DNA from 3 places in the Bradyrhizobium sp. CCBAU 45384 genome. Region 1 is predicted to be linked to each of the others. Evidence: predicted binding sites of a transcription regulator. Region 1 holds the regulator's gene; each other region holds the start of a gene.
What was found. Region 1 encodes PhoB, which activates phosphate uptake and scavenging genes when phosphate is short. Its sites were predicted from a motif close to TGTCATNNANCTGTCAT; they were not measured.
Positions count from the first base shown of each region.

Region 1 (3,085 bases):
GACCGGCGCACGCAGGATTACATCACCGGCCGGTTCGGCTGAGGAGACAGGACATGGCTTCCGAACATACCGCAAAAGCCTTCGACACCGACCTTCAGGAGCTCACCCGCCTGGTCGCCGAGATGGGCGGCATCGCCGAGCGCATGATCGTCGATTCCGTCGATGCGCTGATCCGCCGCGACGTCGAGCTGGGCCAGCGCGTCGTCACCATCGATGCCGAGCTCGACGCGCTGCAGAAGAAGATCGAGGAGCGCGCCGTGCTGACCATCGCGCGCCGCCAGCCGATGGCGGTGGACTTGCGCGAAATCGTCGGCGCCATGCGGGTTGCGACCGACCTCGAGCGCATCGGCGACCTCGCCAAGAACATGGGCAAGCGCGTCGCGGCGCTGGAGACGGATTTCCATCCGCTCAAACTGTTCCGCGGCCTCGAGCACATGACCGACCTCGTGCAGCAGCAGGTCAAGTCGGTGCTGGACGCCTATGCCGCGCACGATCTGCCGGCAGCGATGGCGGTGTGGAAGGGCGACGAGGAAGTCGATGCCATCTGCACCTCGCTGTTCCGCGAGCTCCTCACCTACATGATGGAGGATCCGCGCAACATCTCGTTCTGCATCCATCTGATGTTCTGCGCCAAGAACATCGAGCGGATCGGCGACCACGCCACCAACATCGCCGAGACCGTGTTCTACATGATCGAAGGCCAGGCCATCACCGACAAGCGGCCGAAGGGCGACATGACGACGTTCGCCACGACGGTCCCGAACACCTGATTACGCAAGGAGCGACGAGCCCATGGGCGCACGCATTATGGTGGTTGAGGACGAGGAAGCTCTGACCGAGCTTCTCCGCTACAACCTCGAAGGCGACGGCTATGACGTGGAGACGGTGATGCGCGGCGACGACGCCGACACCCGCCTCAAGGAGCACATCCCCGATCTGATCGTGCTCGACTGGATGTTGCCGGGCCTGTCCGGGATCGAGCTGTGCCGCCGGTTGCGGACGCGATCCGACACCAAGCAGCTGCCGATCATCATGCTCACCGCGCGCGGCGAGGAGAGCGAGCGTGTCAGGGGCCTTGCCACAGGCGCCGACGATTACATCGTCAAGCCGTTCTCGGTGCCCGAGCTGCTCGCGCGGGTGAAGGGCCTGCTGCGGCGCGCCAGCCCCGAGCGGCTCGCGACCGTGCTCGCCTTCGGCGACATCGAGCTCGATCGCGAGAAGCGCCGCGTGGCGCGCTCGGGCCGGCCGATCGATCTCGGACCGACCGAATATCGCCTGCTGGAGTTCTTCCTGGAGCATCCCGGCCGGGTGTTCTCGCGCGAGCAGCTACTCGACAGCGTCTGGGGCCGCGACATCTATATCGACGAACGCACCGTCGATGTGCATATCGGCCGCCTGCGCAAGCTGCTCAATCTCGGCCGCGAGCAGGACCCGATCCGCACCGTCCGCGGCGCAGGCTACGCGCTCGACGATCGCTTCGCGAAGGCTGAGCAGACCTCAAGCTAAGCTGCCCGCCAGCAAACAAAAAAGCGCGCCAGGTGGCGCGCTTTTTTCGTCCCGGCCTGTACCGCGACGATGTCGTCTGAACCAAGTACTCAGCGCGTGCCCGGCTTCGCCGGCGCCCGCCGGCGATCCGCCGCCGGCTGATACGCCACGCGCGAGTGCTGGGCGCAGTAGGGCAGGCCGGAGAGCGCCTTGCCGCCGCAGAAGAAGAAATCCGGGCTTGAGGGATCGCCGACCGGCCAGTGGCAGGTGGCCTCGTTCAATTCGAGCAACGAGAGCCGCTGGCTCATCGGCACAACGTTGTCGTAGGTAACAGGTTCAGCCTCGACCTCGACCTCGAAAGCCTGCGCCAGCGCGGTGTTGCCGCGCGCGATGGGGCGGCTTACCCGCATCATGTGCTGTGCGGGACGCGCCTTGCGCGGCCGCGGAGCTGCTGATGAGGGGCTCTTGGCGCGGCCGGACAGGCCGAGCCTGTGCACCTTGCCGATTACGGCGTTGCGGGTCACGTTTCCAAGCTCAGCGGCGATCTGGCTGGCCGAAAGTCCGGCCTCCCAGAGCTTTTTCAGCTGCTCGACGCGATCATCTGACCAGGTCAAAACCGTCATTGCATCCTTTCCTTCGCCGGCGCCAGCCATCTGTGGGGCCTCACGACGAATGCCTAAGCTTCGAAAAACCCGTGCCGCCAGAATCCCTTAAGGCTCGCCGGGCGCGCCAGATGCGCCCGAACGTTTACGCCGGTACATGAGGACTTTTGGGATCAGAACCGCTGCACGAGATGTCGTATCTGACAAGCCAAACGCTACAATATGCCGTGACTCACGCGCAAGAGTCCGCCGACTCGCTTCCACATGTTCCGTGGCGAAAATCCCGCAAAATCGCCACCGCAAGACTACGGATTCAGCGTTTCGCGAGGCTTTCCGGGCGGCATTGACACCCGTATTGCCAAGCATAAGATAGTCGCACGTGCCGCCCTTAAAAGGCGGCACGTTTCGTTTTCCGGGCCAAATGACGCGCTGCGCCATGCGTGTTCAGGCCGTCCGAAACATCCGAAGTGACCACCAAAGAGATCGTCATGACCAACAGCGCAGCGCCGCATTTGCTCCCCGTATTCGCCAGGGCCGATATCGGTTTTGAGCGCGGTGAAGGCGTCTGGTTGATCGCAACCAATGGCGATCGCTATCTCGATTTCACCTCGGGCGTCGCGGTCAACGCACTCGGCCATGCCCATCCGGCGCTGGTCAAGGCGCTGCAGGAGCAGGCCACGAAACTCTGGCACATGTCGAACCTGTTCCAGAGCCCTGACGGCGAGAAGCTCGCTGCGCGTCTTTGCAATGAGAGCTTTGCCGACTTCGTGTTCTTCTGTAATTCCGGCGCCGAGGCGCTGGAGGGCGTGATCAAGCTGGTCCGCCATCATCACTTCTCCAAGGGCCATCCGGAGCGCTATCGCATCATCACCTTCGAGGGCGCCTTCCACGGCCGCACGCTCGCGACGCTGGCCGCGACGGGATCGGCAAAATATCTCGAAGGCTTCGGTCCGCCGATGGACGGCTTCGACCAGATCCCGCATGGCGACATCGAGGCC
Region 1 covers NZ_LBIZ01000099.1:75,330-78,414, forward strand. The annotation lists gene pstB (phosphate ABC transporter ATP-binding protein PstB) at 1-42, shown strand, start outside; gene phoU (phosphate signaling complex protein PhoU) at 54-770, shown strand; gene phoB (phosphate regulon transcriptional regulator PhoB) at 793-1,506, shown strand; gene XH80_RS11385 (GcrA family cell cycle regulator) at 1,596-2,108, opposite strand; gene XH80_RS11390 (aspartate aminotransferase family protein) at 2,576-3,085, shown strand, end outside.

Region 2 (3,085 bases), on a different contig from region 1:
GAAGGTTCCCGCCGACGCCTCCGTGACCTCGACCGTCGGCATCGGCCCGCGCTCGGCCGGCGGCTTCGGCCTCGACATTGATCTCGCCGTCTCGCTGCCGGGCCTCTCCCGCGCGGACGCCGAAGCGCTGGTCGAGAAGGCGCACCAAGTGTGCCCGTACTCCAACGCGACGCGCGGCAATGTCGACGTTCGCTTGACGGTCGTCTGATCCGGACGGTGAAATGGCTGGCCCGGGATCCCTCTCGGGCCGGCCGCTTCCGCGAGATTTCCCACGCTGCGGGATTGCGCGGCGACGCATACGCCCCCACGCGACAGGCCATTGCTGGCGCGTCCGAACCTCGCTAGGCCTGTGATCAATATCGACACAGGGAAGCAAGGCATGACTGACACAGGCGCAATGAGCGGACTTCGCGTCATCGATCTCACGCGCGTGCTTGGTGGCCCCTATTGCACCCAGATCCTCGCCGACCACGGCGCCGACGTGATCAAGGTCGAGCCGCCCGCGGGCGACGAGGTGCGCGACTGGGGTCCTCCCTTCCACGACGACGACGCGGCCTATTTCATCGGCATCAACAGAAACAAGCGCTCGATCGGTCTCGACCTCGCCTCCGAAGGCGGCCGCCTCGTGCTGATGAAGATGCTGGAGACGGCCGACGTCCTGATCGAGAATTTCAAGCCGGGCACGCTGGAGAAATGGGGCATCGGCAACGATGTACTCGCCCAGAAATTTCCGCGCCTCGTGCACTGCCGGATCTGCGGCTTTGGCGCCGACGGCCCGCGCGGCGGCAATCCCGGCTATGACGCCATCATCCAGGCCATGACCGGAATGATCGCGGCGACCGGATCGCCCGAGAGCGGCCCGATGCGGATCGGCGTGCCCTTGGTCGACATCACCACAGGCCTTTACGCCGCGATCGGCATCCTGATGGCGCTGTCCGAGCGGCAACGCTCCGGCAAGGGCCAGTTCCTCGAGACGACGCTGTACGAGACCGGCCTTGCCATCATGCATCCGCACACCGCGAATTATTTCATGCATGGCAAGCCGCCTGGCCTCACCGGCAACGAGCACCCGAACCTCGTGCCGTACGCGATCTTCCCGACCAAGACCGACAACATCTTCATCGGCGTCGGCAATGACGGCACCTTCCGCAAGCTCGCCAAGGAGATCGGCAAGCCCGAGCTCGGCACCGACCCGCGCTTTGCCCGCAACAAGGACCGCATCGCCAATCGCGAGGCGCTGCGCGCCGAGCTCGCCGCGGTGTTCAGCCAGCACGAGGCCGAGCCGCTATGCAATCGCTTGCTCGCCGCGGGCCTGCCCGCAGGCCCCGTGCAGAAGATCGACCAGGCGCTGACCAATCCGCACACCGTCGCCCGCGGCGATGTCATCGAGAAGGACTGGTACAAGGGCGTGGCTTCGCCGATCCGGCTCGATCGCAGCAAGCCGAGCCTGCGCCGGCTGCCGCCGAAGTTCAGCCAGCACTCCCAGGAGGTGCTGGGCGAGTTCGGCTACTCAAGGTCGGAGATCGACGCGATGGTCGAGAGCGGCGTGGTCTGCGGTCCCGAGCGCAAGCGCTAGGCCCAACTGCCGCATCCGATGCGTGATGCCGCAGTGCGGCGCGGGCATTGGTGTGCACCGCGAACGCCGGCCGTTGCACGGCGCGTTCGCCTATTTGACGACTTCCCTTTTCCGGCGCTTGCCGCTTTCGTTTCGGCCGCTTACACAGTCATGTGAACGTCATATGGCGCTGCTAGCGCAAGCGCTTCTTTATTGACGGCTGAGGGAGGTTTCTTGATGGCTCTTCGATTTTTTGGGGCGGCTGCCGCTGTCGCAATGGCAGTCGGCATGACGGCTTCGCCGGCGCTCGCCGTGACTGAAATCCAGTGGTGGCACGCGATGACCGGCGCGAACAACGACGTCATCGTCAAGCTCGCCAACGACTTCAACGCGGCGCAGAGCGACTACAAGGTCATCCCGACCTACAAGGGCAGCTATCCCGACACCATGAACGCCGGCATCGCCGCATTCCGCGCCGGCAATGCGCCGCATATCATGCAAGTGTTCGAGGTCGGCACCGCGACCATGATGGCCGCGACCGGCGCCGTGAAGCCGGTCTACAAGCTGATGGCCGACGCCGGCGAGAAGTTCGATCCGAAGGCCTATCTGTCCGCGATCACCGGCTACTACTCGACCTCGAAGGGCGAGATGCTGTCCTTCCCGTTCAACTCGTCGTCGACAGTCATGTGGGTCAATCTCGACGAGCTGAAGAAGGTCAATGCCGAGATCCCGAAGACCTGGCCCGAAGTGTTCGAGGTCGCCAAGAAGCTGCACGACAACGGCCATCCGACCTGCGGCTTCTCCAACTCCTGGGTCACCTGGGTCAATCTCGAGCAGCTCTCCGCCTGGCACAACGTGCCGCTCGCCAGCAAGGCGAACGGCCTCGACGGCTTCGACACCAAGCTCGAGTTCAACGCACCGCTGCAGGAGAAGCATCTCGAGAAACTGGTCGAGCTGCAGAAGGACAAGACCTACGACTACGCCGGCCGCACCAACCAGGGCGAAGGCCGCTTCACCTCGGGCGAGTGCGCGATCTACCTGACCTCGTCGGCCTTCTTCGGCAACGTCAAGGCGCAGGCCAAGTTCAACTTCACCGCCGTGCCGATGCCTTACTATCCCGACGTCAAGGGCGCGCCGCAGAACTCGATCATCGGCGGTGCCTCGCTCTGGGTGATGGGCGGCAAGTCGGCCGACGAGTACAAGGGCGTCGCGAAATTCCTGACCTTCCTGTCGGACACCGATCGCCAGGTCTACATCCACAAGGCCTCGGGCTATCTGCCGATCACCAAGGCCGCCTACGAGAAGGCCAAGGCCGAGGGCTTCTACAAGGATCAGCCCTATCTCGAGACCCCGCTGCTCGAGCTGACCAACAAGGAGCCGACCGAGAATTCGCGCGGCCTGCGCCTCGGCAACATGGTCCAGCTGCGTGACGTCTGGGCGGAAGAGATCGAGCAGGCGCTCGCCGGCAAGAAGACCGCCAAGCAGGCGCTCGACGCCTCGGTCGAGCGCGGCAACACCATGCTGCGCCAG
Region 2 covers NZ_LBIZ01000110.1:154,922-158,006, reverse strand. The annotation lists gene XH80_RS21525 (organic hydroperoxide resistance protein) at 1-208, shown strand, start outside; gene XH80_RS21520 (CaiB/BaiF CoA transferase family protein) at 380-1,576, shown strand; gene ugpB (sn-glycerol-3-phosphate ABC transporter substrate-binding protein UgpB) at 1,793-3,085, shown strand, end outside.
Region 2: ugpB (sn-glycerol-3-phosphate ABC transporter substrate-binding protein UgpB) is a predicted target of PhoB. The motif match lies at 1,723-1,739, and genes of this name have one in related genera.

Region 3 (3,085 bases), on a different contig from region 1:
GCTGGTTGAGCGAAACGAAGCCGTTGGCATAGGCACGCGAAGGCGCGACCGCGCTGGTCAGGCACACGAGGGCCTGTACAGCAATCGGAAGCATGCTGCCTTCCTGCCAGTTCTTCTCAGCCATCAGCCACCCGCAATTTCAACTGCGGATTGTCTGGCTTCACGGGTTTGGATCGGGTAAACGCCTGTAGGCCCAACAGAAAAATGTGACGTGAAATACGGCAATTGCCCTGACATGATAAATGCTTTCTTAACGGATAACGCCCGCGCAGCGCGTTTCCCAGGCAAACCGGAACCATCGGCACCACCTTCAGCGGGACTTCTGCATCGCCATGGATAGGGTGGACTGCGTCGTCATCGGAGCCGGCGTGATCGGGCTCGCGGTGGCAAGGAAGCTCGCACAGGCCGGGCGCGAGGTGATCGTGCTCGAGGAAGCCGAGGCCATCGGCACCGTCACCTCCTCACGCAACAGCGAAGTGATCCATGCCGGGATCTATTACCGTGCCGGAAGCTGGATGGCGCGTATGTGCGTCAGCGGCAAGCATGCGCTGTATCGCTATTGCGGCGAGCGCGGCATTCCGCACAAGAACTGCGGCAAGCTGATCGTCGCGACCAATGCGAAGGAAACCGAGAAGCTGCAATCGATCAAGGCGCATGCCGAGGCCAATGGCGTGCTCGACATGCAGTTGCTGTCCGGCGAGGCCGCGCGCGCGCTGGAGCCGGCGCTGGCCTGCGACGCCGCCCTGCTGTCGCCGTCGACAGGCATCATCGACAGCCATGCCTATATGCTCTCGCTGCGGGGTGAGGCCGAGGAGGCGGGCGCGGCCTTTGCGTTTCACACGCCGCTGATCCGCGCCAAGGCGGAGGCGGGCGTGATCGAGCTCGAAGCCGGCGGCGAAGCGCCGATGACGTTGCAATGCGACCTGCTCGTCAATGCCGCGGGATTGTCGGCGACATCAGTGGCGCGCCACATCGACGGCATGCCGATCGACCGGATTCCGCCGGCCTATCTCGCCAAGGGCAATTATTTCAGCTGCAATGCGCGCGCGCCGTTCTCGCGCCTGATCTATCCGGTGCCCGAACCCGGCGGGCTTGGGGTGCATCTGACGCTGGACATGGCAGGACAGGCGCGATTCGGCCCCGATGTCGAATGGATCGAGACGATCGACTATGAGGTCGATCCGTCGCGCGCCGAGCGGTTCTATCCTGCAATCCGCAAATACTGGCCGACGCTGCCCGATGGGGCGTTGATGCCGAGTTATTCGGGCATCCGCCCCAAGATCGTACCGCCGGCGGTGGCAACGCAGGATTTTCTCATGCAGGGTCCGCGCGACCATGGTGTCGCAGGACTGATCAATCTGTTCGGCATCGAATCGCCGGGACTGACGTCGTCGCTCGCGATCGCGGACCACGTCGCAGAACTCGCGGAAATCTAGAGAGCATTGCAGCCGGAGTGAGAACCGGCTCGCGTCACAAAGCCTGCTGCGCACGATAATCGCACGGGTGCGCGCCTTACAGCAGGGACGAGCGCAAAGGCTTTCGTCCCTGCCTGAAAGGATACGATCAAACTTGACGCTGTTACGGGGGTTACTAGTGAAGCGTGTCGCCGGTCTGCTTCAGTCGTTCAATCTGGTCCTTGACCATCAACTTGCGGCGCTTCAACTCAACAATTTGCAGGTCGTCTGTTGAAAGGTGCACGAGCGCTTCGTGCAATTCGTTTTCGAGAGTTTTGTGCTTCCGTTCCAATTCAACCAGATGTGCCTGAATTGTCATTCGAAACCTCCTCGGTAGGGGTGAACCTTGGATTCGATCCGGACGCGCAAGTGTACATCAGCGATTCGTTCTGTCGATATGTATCCGTCGTCGCACGGTCATTTTTGAAAATTCATATGTAATGAAGCGTGAGTAAGGAACCGCGCGTCGAAAAATCCATGATATCAATGTGCTTGCGCTGTGCGCTTCCCGAATCGTCGAAATATCTTGCGGGAGAGGGGTGCAGGAAGGCCGCAGATCGCTTGCGATCAAGCCGCGCAAGGACGATAATTTCCACAGGGCATCCACAGCCTTGATCTCAAGCCTATCGGTTTTCGGCCACCGCAGACATGACCCATGAAGACGAGCGTGAACTCGAAGCCGAGCTCACCCGGTTGCAGCAGGAACACCGAGATCTCGACGCGGCGATCGATGCACTGCATCAATCGCCTGCCCCCGACCTGTTGCGGTTGCAGCGGTTGAAGAAACGCAAGCTGTTGTTGCGGGACCGCATCGCATTCATCGAAGACCAGATTACCCCTGATATCATTGCCTGATCCGCGAGGGGTCGCGAATTGCCGCCACGTGAATCCACTTGACTCAAAAAGAACAAAGGAAGAACATGAATCCCGCCGCCCCAAGAACACCGAAGCCTAACACCCAAGGCTAACGCCCACAGCTAATGCCCAAGGACACCCGCAAGGACACCGCCGATGTCAGTCCCAGCCCTTCTCGACCACAGCCACTATGAACAGGCCTGCGATCAGGCGATCGCGATGTGCGACGGCAACCTGCGCAGCACCATCAAGGCGCTGATCATGGCCAACGAATATCTGGAAGCCGAGCTGGAAGAATTGCAGGCGGCGATTTCCGCCGGCTGCATTCCGGAGGCTTCGCGCAGCAGGAGCAGCGCCGCTTAAGACCCCACCATTGGAGCAACGCCATGTCAGACGTGACCTACTACGTTGCAATGCCCTTCCTGATCGATGCCGACGGATCGCCTGTCGCCGGCGCCGCAGAAGAATGCCAGAGCCCTACGGCCGCGCTGCGGCGCGCCGAAGTCTTGGCGCGCGGCACCGGCCATATCGGCGCAGTCGCGTTCAGTCGCAGCGGCGATCCCATGACCGGTGAATTCGGCGATGCCACGCTGCTGCGCAAATTCGGCAACGTGCCGGAAGATCTCGCAACACTGTAGAGTCTTATTGTTTGAGCATGATCTCCGCGCAAACGCGTTCCGCTGATGTCGCGAGGGAAAACCGCTGCACACTTTGCGCTAACGCGGCCCTTCGGGTCCGGATCATGCCTAGCTGCTCACAAGCCTGACCCGCGGCTC
Region 3 covers NZ_LBIZ01000120.1:784,185-787,269, reverse strand. The annotation lists gene XH80_RS43475 (sensor domain-containing protein) at 1-124, opposite strand, end outside; gene XH80_RS43470 (NAD(P)/FAD-dependent oxidoreductase) at 333-1,436, shown strand; gene XH80_RS43465 (YdcH family protein) at 1,591-1,773, opposite strand; gene XH80_RS43460 (YdcH family protein) at 2,103-2,309, shown strand; gene XH80_RS43455 (hypothetical protein) at 2,466-2,672, shown strand; gene XH80_RS43450 (hypothetical protein) at 2,696-2,947, shown strand; gene XH80_RS43445 (GGDEF domain-containing protein) at 3,056-3,085, opposite strand, start outside.
Region 3: XH80_RS43465 (YdcH family protein) is a predicted target of PhoB. The motif match lies at 1,859-1,875, and genes of this name have one in related genera.